3 regions of the Chromohalobacter sp. HP20-39 genome follow, and region 1 is predicted to be linked to each of the others. Evidence: predicted binding sites of a transcription regulator. Region 1 holds the regulator's gene; each other region holds the start of a gene.
What was found. The regulator PhoB, encoded in region 1, activates phosphate uptake and scavenging genes when phosphate is short. The targets are predictions, from matches to a motif close to TGTCATANNNNTGTCANA.
Positions count from the first base shown of each region.

Region 1 (3,409 bases):
CGGGCCAGGCCCAGGCCAGCCATGCCGCTGCCGACGATGATCAAGGGGTCGCTCATTGGCGCCTCGTGCTACGCATGACAAAAGGGGGACGACGCAACGATACGACAGCGCGGACGCCGCAATAGCGCATCGTACACGCATGATACACTAATGTACTTTAAGCCTGATCTTACGCATGACACACGACCGTTTCAGCGCTGGCCCACACTGGCTGCCGGCCGCCGCCCAGCGCCCCCGCATGAGTCCCGCTTGGTGGCGCTGGGTCGCCTCGCGCGACTCGCTGACCGCGCATCTGCGCGCTGCCAGCACACAGCCCTTCGGAGTACGGCTGCTCGCTCAGGGAATCAGCCATCCTCGAGGCGACGAGGCCCGGGCGCTGGGGCTCGACCCCCGAGCCCGTATCTGGCGGCGCGAGGTCCTGTTGATGCTGGGCGACACAGCGTGGGTCACGGCACGCTCGGTGGCCCCACTGGCGTCGCTTCAAGGCACGCGACTGCAGTCGCTGGGGACACGTTCGCTGGGTAGCTGGCTGTTTCGCCAACCCGGCCTCGAACGCGGCCCTATCGACATCATTCGGTCGCCGGCTCCCTCGCTCGTCACGGCACACGACCGCGCCGCGCCCTGGGGGCGACGCTCGATCCTGCGCCTGGGGCGTACATCGATTCTCGTCCAGGAATTCTTTCTCGACGCCATGGACGCTGACCTCGCGTTATCATCGCGCTAAGCTGGTCGCTCACGTTTTCACAGGCACGTTGTTCAAGTTGTTAGAGGAGAGCCCGATGTCCGCCGATTCATCCGACGCCGCGCGCCCTACCGGCCTGGCCCGCGTGCCGGACTTCCTGCGCCTGACGCGCCTGGACCGGCCCATCGGCACTTGGCTCCTGATGTGGCCGACGCTATGGGCGCTATGGCTGGCGGCCGAGGGCATTCCCGAACGCGGCACACTGCTGATCTTCGTCGTCGGCGTGTATGTGATGCGCGCCGCCGGGTGCGTGGTCAACGACTACGCCGACCGGCATTTCGATGGCCACGTCAAGCGTACGCGTGACCGGCCGTTGGCCACCGGGCGCATTTCCGAGAGGGAAGCCAAGGCCACCTTCGCGGTGCTAGTGGTGATTGCCTTCGGCCTGGTCTGCCTGACCAACCTGCCCACAGTGCTGCTGTCGTTCGCGGCACTGGCGCTGGCGGCCACCTATCCGTTCATGAAGCGCTATACGCATTTCCCGCAGGTGGTGCTGGGCGCGGCTTTCTCGTGGGGGATTCCCATGGCGTTCATGGCCATTCAGCGCCAGGTACCGCTCGAGGCGTGGTTGCTACTCGCTGCCAATGTGGCCTGGACGGTGGCCTACGACACCGAATACGCCATCGTCGATCGCGACGACGACCTCAAGGTGGGCATCAAATCCACGGCAGTGCTGTTCGGCCGCGCCGACCGGCTGATCATCGGGTTGTTGCAGGCCCTGACCGTCGCGCTACTCGCCTGGGTCGGCCTGCGTCTGGCGCTCGGCGGCTTCTTCTGGCTGGGTCTGGCCGCCATGGTGGCGATCTTCGTCTACCAGCACTCTCTGATTCGTTATCGCGAGCGCGATCCTTGCTTCCGCGCCTTCCTCAACAATCATTGGGCCGGGCTGGTGACCTTCGCAGGCATCGCCCTGGCGTTATGGCCTATGTGACGCTATGAGCTATAGGTAAAGAGCACGATTGTCACGAAGCTGTCACATTAGCGCGTTGTAATCGTCATGCTGATGTCATTCATGAGTGATTCGCTGCATCGCGATCCGCAAGAGGCCCACGCCCATGACCGCCAAGACCGTGCTCATCGTCGATGACGAGGCGTCCATCCGCGAAATGATCGCAGTGGCGCTGGAAATGGCCGACTACCGCGTGCTGGAAGCCGACAATGCCCAAACGGCACACGCCATGGTGGTCGATGACCAGCCCGATCTATTGCTGCTGGACTGGATGATGCCCGGCACCAGCGGTATCGAACTGGCGCGACGTCTCAAGCGCGATACCGCCACCGCCGAGTTGCCGATCATCCTGCTCACCGCCAAGAGCGAGGAAGACAACAAGATTCAGGGGCTGGAAGCCGGCGCCGATGACTACATCACCAAGCCGTTCTCGCCGCGGGAGCTGGTGGCACGCCTCAAGGCCGTGCTGCGACGCGCCACGCCCACCGGGGTCGAGGACACGGTGGAAATCGACGGCTTGCGTCTCGACCCCGTCAGTCACCGGGTCAGCGCCAACGGCGAAGCGCTGGACGTGGGCCCCACCGAGTATCGGCTCCTGCAGTTCTTCATGACGCATCAGGAGCGCGCCTACACCCGTAGCCAGTTGCTCGACCAAGTCTGGGGTGGCAATGTCTACGTCGAGGAGCGCACCGTCGACGTGCATATTCGCCGCCTGCGCAAGGCGCTCGGCGATGACCACCAACACCTCATCCAGACGGTACGCGGCACCGGTTATCGCTTCTCCACCAAGGAGTAGCGCACGTGTACTATTGGACCAATGAACTGTGGCGTCTGGCGTATATCGTCATCGGTTTCGGTGTCCTCGGGTGGCTCTTCGGCGAACCCGGCTGGGGGCTGGCCGCCGGTCTCGGACTCTATGTCTATCTACATCTGCGCCATTTGCGCGCCCTGTATGTCTGGCTGACCCAGCATCCGCATGACACCCCACCGGTCGGCGCCGGGGTCTGGGGCGACCTGTTCGACCGCCTCTACAAGTATCAGAAGACCCAGCGTCAATCGCAGGCCCGCCTGCGCGATATCATCCGCCGCGTACAGGACTCCTGCGAGGCGATGCGCGATGCCGTGGTCATGCTCGACCGACATGGCGACCTGGAATGGTGGAACAGCGCCGCGGCCCAGATGCTCGGCTTTCAAACGCCCCATGATCGCGGCCAGCACATCACCAATTTCTTGCGCGACCCGCGCTTCGTGGCCTATTTCAATGCCCGCGATTACCGCGAACCGCTGACCCTGGCCTCACCGATACGCGATGACGTGACGCTGCAATACCAGGTCACGCTGTTTGGCGACAACGAGCGCCTGGTCATGGCGCGCGACATCTCGCGACTGCATCGTCTCGAGCAGATGCGGCGCGACTTCGTGGCCAATGTGTCGCATGAGCTGCGCACCCCGCTCACCGTGTTGACCGGTTATCTCGAGACCTATCTCGATCAGGCCGATCAACTACCGTCGCGCTGGCAACGCGGCCTCGGCCAGATGCAGGAACAGACCCAGCGCATGCAGAACCTGGTCGAGGATCTGCTGCTGTTGTCGAAGCTGGAAACCGATCAGACCCGCGACGATCCGGCTCCGCTGGACATGGTCACGCTGCTGGAAAACATTCGCGACGACGCCGCCAACCTTTGCGCAGGCAGCCACGAGATAGCCCTGGACATCCA
Region 1 covers NZ_JAWHTP010000002.1:412,696-416,104, reverse strand. The annotation lists gene RVY79_RS05470 (FAD-dependent oxidoreductase) at 1-56, opposite strand, end outside; gene RVY79_RS05465 (chorismate--pyruvate lyase family protein) at 176-724, shown strand; gene ubiA (4-hydroxybenzoate octaprenyltransferase) at 780-1,673, shown strand; gene phoB (phosphate regulon transcriptional regulator PhoB) at 1,798-2,487, shown strand; gene phoR (phosphate regulon sensor histidine kinase PhoR) at 2,493-3,409, shown strand, end outside.

Region 2 (3,409 bases), on a different contig from region 1:
ACCGTGGCGAACTGCAATGTCGCGGGCTCGGCATGGCCGTCGACGTTTTCGATGATCACGGACAAAGCGTCACTGGCGACAAGGGGGAACTCGTCTGTAAACGCCCCTTCCCCTGCATGCCCACCGGCTTCTGGAACGACCCAGACGGGGAGCGTTATCGCGACGCTTACTTTTCGACCTTCCCAGGTATCTGGGCGCATGGCGACTACGCTGAACTGACACCCCACGGCGGCGTCATCATCCACGGGCGCTCGGATGCCGTCCTCAACCCCGGGGGTGTGCGCATCGGCACCGCCGAGATCTACCGGCAAGTCGAAAAGGTAGACGGTGTGCTTGAATCGCTATGCATCGGCCAGACTTGGCAGAACGACGTGCGCGTGGTCCTTTTCGTCCGTATGCGTCCTCATGTCGTGCTCGACGAAGCCAAGCGCGACGAAATCCGACGCACGGTACGCCTGCATACGACCCCGCGGCATGTACCCGCGAAGATCATTGCCGTGGAGGACATCCCCCGCACGCTATCAGGCAAGATCGTCGAAGTCGCCGTGCGCAACGTCGTCCATGGCGAGTCCGTCAAGAATCGCGATGCGCTTGCCAACCCTGAAGCCCTTGAGTTCTTCGTCGAACTCCCGGCGCTCGCCGAGTGACACGCACGCCATCGCCTTGCCTGAGACTGGGCAGCCGCTACACGATCCAGTAGCATAAGTTGCCAAGTCATTGAAGGAGAACGGCATGGCGACCCTCAAGGGGCTGACAAGCGTGCTGTTACTGATCGCCAACACGCTTTTCTGGAGTGTGCCGCTTTATCTGCTGACGCTCCTCAAGCTCGTGACGCCGACGCGGCGTTTGCGCCTACGCGTACTGGCGGGACTCAACGCCATCGCCCTGGCCTGGATCGCCACTAACAACTGGTGGATCCGTCATTGGGTCAAGCCACGCATCACCGCGCACTTACCCGAGGGACTGTCTCCTAGCCAGTGGTGGCTGGTCATCGCCAACCACCGCAGTTGGACGGACATCTTCGTCATGCAGTACGTGCTGTACGGAAGGACCTCGATGCCCAAGTTTTTTCTCAAGCGCGAGTTGATCTTCGTCCCGGTCATCGGCCTTGCCTGGTGGGCGCTCGAATTTCCTTTCATGCGTCGCTACGCACGTAGCGAGCTTACTCGGCAGCCAAAGTTGGCAGAACGTGACCGCCGCGCAACGCAACGCATGTGCGAACGCGCCCGGGAAATGCCGATGACGATCTACAACTTCGTCGAGGGGACCCGCTTCACCCCCACCAAGCGTGATCACCAAGCGAGTCCGTTTCGGCATCTGCTGCGCCCCAAAGCCGGTGGCACCGCGCAGGTCATAAATCTAATGGGTGATCGCCTGAGCGGCATTCTCGACATCACGCTTCATTATCGCCATGCGGCCCCGAACTTTTGGCATTTCCTTTGCGGCCGCGAAATCCCTGTACATATGGAGGCACGCCGACTCAACGTGCCCGACTGGATGAGCAATGGCGACTATCATCTGGACCCGCATTACAAGGAACGCTTCCATTCATGGTTGAACGCGCTATGGCAGGAGAAGGATCGTGCGCTCGCATCATTCCCCTCCTCCTCTTTGTCTTGATACTCGCCGGCTGTGCGGGGGGGCCAGGTGCCGGTGGCTATCGTGGCGGCAATATCGCCGGCAACTGGGTTTCCATTCAACGTGGCGACACGCTAGGGCAAATCGCCAAGCAAGCAGGAGTCCCCCTGCTGCGCTTGCAGCGGTTCAATCCCGGCGCCGATGCACGCCGCCTGGCCATCGGGCAACGCATCTTGGTGCCTACCCATCGTGAACGGGCACCAGGCGGAGGCCCATATCGCTATCAAGTACGTCCGGGGGATACTTACTCAAGTATCGCCCGACTATTTGGCAGTAGTGTCAAACGTCTTCAAGCAGCGAATCCAGGATTAGCGGCGAATGATCTGAATATCGGGCAATTAATCACGGTGCCTCTGGGTAGCGCGACGACGGGAACGTCTCCGACGGCGGCTTCCAGCCGTCCGACACGTAGCCGCTCACTTCCCGACCCGGGGGCGTTGCCCAGCAGTGCCCACGCTTGGCACTGGCCGCTCAAGCAATACCAGATCGCTCGTGACTACGGCACTGACTCATACGGCACTCTCCAGCCAATGTTGTTGTCGACCTCTGCCGATAGTCAGGCACTGGCCGTTGCCGACGGCACCGTCCGCTTTGCCGATAGCATGCGACAGTTGGGGCGTGTGGTGATCATTCACCACCGTGACAACATGCAGAGCGTCTATGCGCTCTGCCAACGCCTACTCGTCGAAGATGGTGATGAGGTACAGCAAGGCACGCCCGTTTGCGATGTCGGTCATCGACATGCCACGGGGCGCGATGACCTGCTATTCGATATCCGTCATGGCGGAAAACCCGTCGATCCCAAACAGGTGCTACGCTAGACAAGAAATATCTGGCCCATCGACAATACGGCACTCTTGGTTGACGACATCGTATCGTCACGATGGTGTCGCACAGCTGTCATCAGGATGCTTGAACCTGACAGCGTCTTGATATGCCACGGAGGTGCATCATGCGAGTCGCATTGGTCAGTGAAACCTGGGCACCCGAGATCAACGGTGTGGCACACACGTTGGGCCATCTGGCCCATCACCTCTCAGCGCGCAACGTCAACCTGCAACTGGTGCGCCCCCGCCCCCACCAAGACGGCCGAGAAGGACGTGCCGAACGTGATATGCAAGTTCGCGCTTTCTCCCTTCCAGGCTACGCCGATGTAAATGTCGGCTCGCCTGCCTGGCGTCGTTTATCACGCCTGTGGCGAGAGTCACGCCCCGATGTCGTTTACATTGCGACAGAAGGCCCGTTGGGCTGGGCTGCGCTGGCCACGGCGCGTCATTTATCGATTCCCGTCGTCGGCGGTTTCCACACCAATTTCGACCAGTACGCGGCGAACTATCACTTACGCTGGGCCAGCGGCATCGTTAGCGCCGGATTACGTTACTTTCACAACCGTTGCCAGATGACGCTCGTTCCGACCCGAGCCCAAGCCGAGCGCTTATATCAGCGTGGGTTCCAGCGTGTAAACGTATTGGGCCGCGGTATCGACGCTCAACGCTTTACCCCAGAACGACGCGACGTTCACCTCAGAACTCAATGGGGTGCCAATACCGACCGCCCGGTCGTACTCTATGCGGGTCGCCTGGCTGCCGAAAAGAACATGCCGCTCCTCGTGCGTGCGTTACGCGCGTTGCAGGAGGTACAGCCGACACTGCGTATCGTGCTGGTCGGTGATGGCCCCGAAAGGCAGCATCTGGAGAAAATGCTGCCCAACGCGATTTTCACCGGTTTTCTAAGTGGAGAAGACTTGGCACGCCACTACGCCAGCGCGGAC
Region 2 covers NZ_JAWHTP010000007.1:115,127-118,535, reverse strand. The annotation lists gene RVY79_RS13915 (acetoacetate--CoA ligase) at 1-647, shown strand, start outside; gene RVY79_RS13910 (acyltransferase) at 733-1,620, shown strand; gene RVY79_RS13905 (LysM peptidoglycan-binding domain-containing protein) at 1,551-2,459, shown strand; gene RVY79_RS13900 (glycosyltransferase family 1 protein) at 2,591-3,409, shown strand, end outside.
Region 2: the regulator PhoB is predicted to act here: its motif matches at 2,526-2,543, upstream of RVY79_RS13900 (glycosyltransferase family 1 protein).

Region 3 (3,409 bases), on a different contig from region 1:
CGAAAAGCGCGCGCCCTCCGAATAACAGCGGAATGCTGATGGCCGCCGCTAACCCGATAACCAGCAATATCACCAGGCGCTTCATGCGGCGTGCTGCTCCCTCCGGCGTTGCCCCGCCACCCAATCGCACTTGGTGATGGGGCGCCGTCCTTCGTGGATCAGGCGCTCCAGGACAGCGAGCCAGTATGCCTGAACGCTGGCATGGCGCATGTCCACAGGATGCAGTCCCAGGCGCAGTAGCGGCGCCTGGCGGCTCCGCCAGCGCTGCGTTTCGCTGACCAGGCGTGACAGACCACGACGCCAAGCGCTACGGGCACTCCACACCAGGCCCGGTGCCTCGAGGCGCGTGAAGTCGGGCAGCGTATATAGATGTTGCGGGTCGCTGGTGTAGTAGAAGTCGCGCTGGGCCAGTGCTCGACGCGTCCCTTGGCTCATGAGCCAAGCCGGCGCCACGAAGCCGGTGAGTGGCCAGCCCTGGGATCGAAAGAGTTCTATGCCCTTGTCCAGCCGCCGTCCCGCCTCGTGTTCGTCGAGGGCATAGAACTCGCCTTCCCACGTGTATAAGCGCCGCATGAACCAGTCGCGAGGCGTGCGCGGCGAGGGCGAATCGTCGCAGTGGTAATAGCCGTGCAACGCCAGTTCATCGCCCATCGCGAGGCGGTGTTGCAAGTGCTCGAGGAAGGCGCCATCGCGGCGACAATCGCTGCGATGGTGAAAATCAGGCACTACCAGCCAGGTAATCGGGATTGGGCCGTATCGACGTGCCAGGGCGTCGACCTTGGCCACGAAATCGACATAGTCGGGCCAGGTTTCCGGCGCGACATCGTGGAGGACGAGGGCAAGGTGGCGATCATCCATGCTGAAGACTCTCGGTATTGACGCGTTGTCCGGTCAATTCACGATAATGATGCATCAGGCTGGAGACCACGATATCCCAATCGTGATGGCGTTCGACATGTAAGCGGGCACGGCGCCCTTGTTCCTCGGGCGCATTGGCGCAGAGTTCATGCACGGCACGCGCCATGTCCTCTACCGAGTGGGGCTCACAGAGTAGCCCGCAGCCGAGGGGAACGTTCTCGGCCAGGGCACCGGCACGCGCCGCGACGACCGGAATGCCACTCGCCATGGCTTCCAGGGCGACCAGGCCGAAGGTTTCCTGGGTACCGGCATGCAGTAGCATGTCGCTGCTGGCCAGCCATTCGGCGACCTCGGCGGTGGCCGTATAGTGACCGATGACGCTGACGTTGTCGGGAACGCGTTGCGGCATCTGTGGCCCGATCAACAGCAGGTGGTAACCCTTGCCGAGACGCCTAGCGGTCTCCAGCAGGACCGGCAGGTTCTTCTCGCGCGAGCCGCGTCCCACGAAGATCAGCAGGCGGGTATCATCGTCGAGACCCAAGCGCTGGCGGTAGGTATCTTGGCGGCGCTGGGGCGAGAAAGCCTTCAAGTCGACACCTAGCGGCTGCAGGGCGACATTGTCGAGGCCGAGGCCACGCAGTTTATCGGCGATGACGCGGCTCGGCGCGAGGATGCGATCGCAACGCCCATAGAGGTTTTCGACATAGCGCTCGAGAGCCATGCGTGTCCAATTTCCGAGACGATTGCCGATCAGGCGAGGCAGGTCGGAATGATAAAACCCTACCACGGGCACATCCAAGGTCCGACCGGCGTCGAGCGCGGCCCAAGCGGTGACGTAAGGGTCGCCGGCCTCGATGAGATCCGGTGCCAGTTGGGTAAGCTCGCGTCGCCAGCCCTCGCGTTTTAGAGGAAAACGATAACCTTGGCCGAAGGGGAGCGGTGGTGCGGGGATTTCATGAATGGACTCACTGATCGCATGGCGCGCGCCGGGGACCAAGAGGCTGGACCTCACTCCAGGCAGTTGTGCCAAACGGTTGCGCTTGGCTTCGAGATAGGTCCGCACCCCGCCGCTGGCAGGGGCGTAGAACATCGTGATATCGGCGATATGCAAGGCGTGACTCCTTGAAACCTTCCCGGTTGGTTACGGAGTGACCGCTCGGGCCCTGACGGGCTTGTCGTAGGAATGTCACCGCGCTGTCATGAGATTACGCTGGCACATGCCATGCCTTGCGTCCACTGCTTGTGACGCAAGGCATGGCCGGCTTCAGACGGCGGGGCGTGCGACCAGCGAGCGTGTCGTCTCGACGGCCTCGGCCAGTGCGACCTGAACGCTATCGCCGAGCTTGTAACGCGGTTCGCCTTCGACCTGGATGCGGCCTTCCTTGTCGTCGATGGCGACCTTGTCGCGATCGCTGTGCATGAACGGTGCCGGGACGAACGCCGTGGCGCCATTGGCCGTCAAGCGCACCCGCATACCGCCACGGTTGATGGCGATGATCTCGGCATCGAAGACCTCGCCGTTTTCGGCGGAGGGGCCGAGGTAGCGTACGTAGAGCCAGTCCTTGACGTCACGTTCCGCCATGCGGTTGAGACGCCGCCGCTCGGTGAGCTGCTCGGTCAATGCCTGGCTGGCCTCGGCGGGTGCGTCTTCGCCCTTGAGTACGCGCTTGATCAAGCGGTGATTGACCATGTCGCCGTACTTGCGGATGGGCGATGTCCAGGTAGCGTATGCCGGCAACCCCAGCCCGAAGTGCGGACCGGGTTGGGCGGACATATTGGTGTAGCCCTGGAAACGCCGCAGGCGTGCATCGAGCCAGGCGTCCTCACGAGCTTCCAGGGCGCGGCGCAGCTCGCGATAGCGCGAGAGTTCGAGCAACTGTTCGCGTTCCACGCTGATGTCCTGAGTGGCCAGGAACTCGATCGCCTGATCGGCCTTCTCGGGCTCGAACGCCTGATGCACGTTGAAGATGCCATGGCCCACGTGCGAAGCCAGCAGGTCGGCGCAACAAGCGTTGGCCGCGATCATCGACTCTTCGATCATGCGCTGAGCGGTGCGGCGTTCCTCGATACGCACCGCCAGCACGTTGCCCGAGTCATCGACGTCGAAGGCATAGTCGGGGCGGTCCTTGAACACCAGTGTGTGTTCCTCGCGCCATGCGTTGCGGGCCTCGGTCATCGCGGCCAAGGCCTTGAGCTGCGTGGCCATGGTGTCGTCGGCAGGGGCCCAATCGCCTTGGCCTTCCAGCCAGTCGGAGATCTGGTCGTACACCAGGCGCGCATGCGAACGGACATTGGCGGCGAAGAAGCGATAATCGCCGAGGGTGCCATCGCGCTGGATATCCAATGTGCAAACCAGGGTCGGGCGCGCCTCGCCTTCCTTCAGCGAGCACAGCTCGTTGGCCAGCGTTTCCGGCAGCATGGTGACGTTCTGGCCCGGCAGATACACGGTAAAGGCGCGTGTCTGCGCTTCCAGGTCGACCGGATCACCTTCGCGCACGTACGCCGTGGGATCGGCAATCGCCACGCTGAGACGCCAGCCATCTTCGCGTGT
Region 3 covers NZ_JAWHTP010000004.1:403,497-406,905, forward strand. The annotation lists gene RVY79_RS11315 (lysylphosphatidylglycerol synthase transmembrane domain-containing protein) at 1-85, opposite strand, end outside; gene RVY79_RS11320 (polysaccharide deacetylase family protein) at 82-858, opposite strand; gene RVY79_RS11325 (glycosyltransferase family 1 protein) at 851-1,969, opposite strand; gene RVY79_RS11330 (exoribonuclease II) at 2,123-3,409, opposite strand, start outside.
Region 3: the regulator PhoB is predicted to act here: its motif matches at 2,032-2,049, upstream of RVY79_RS11325 (glycosyltransferase family 1 protein).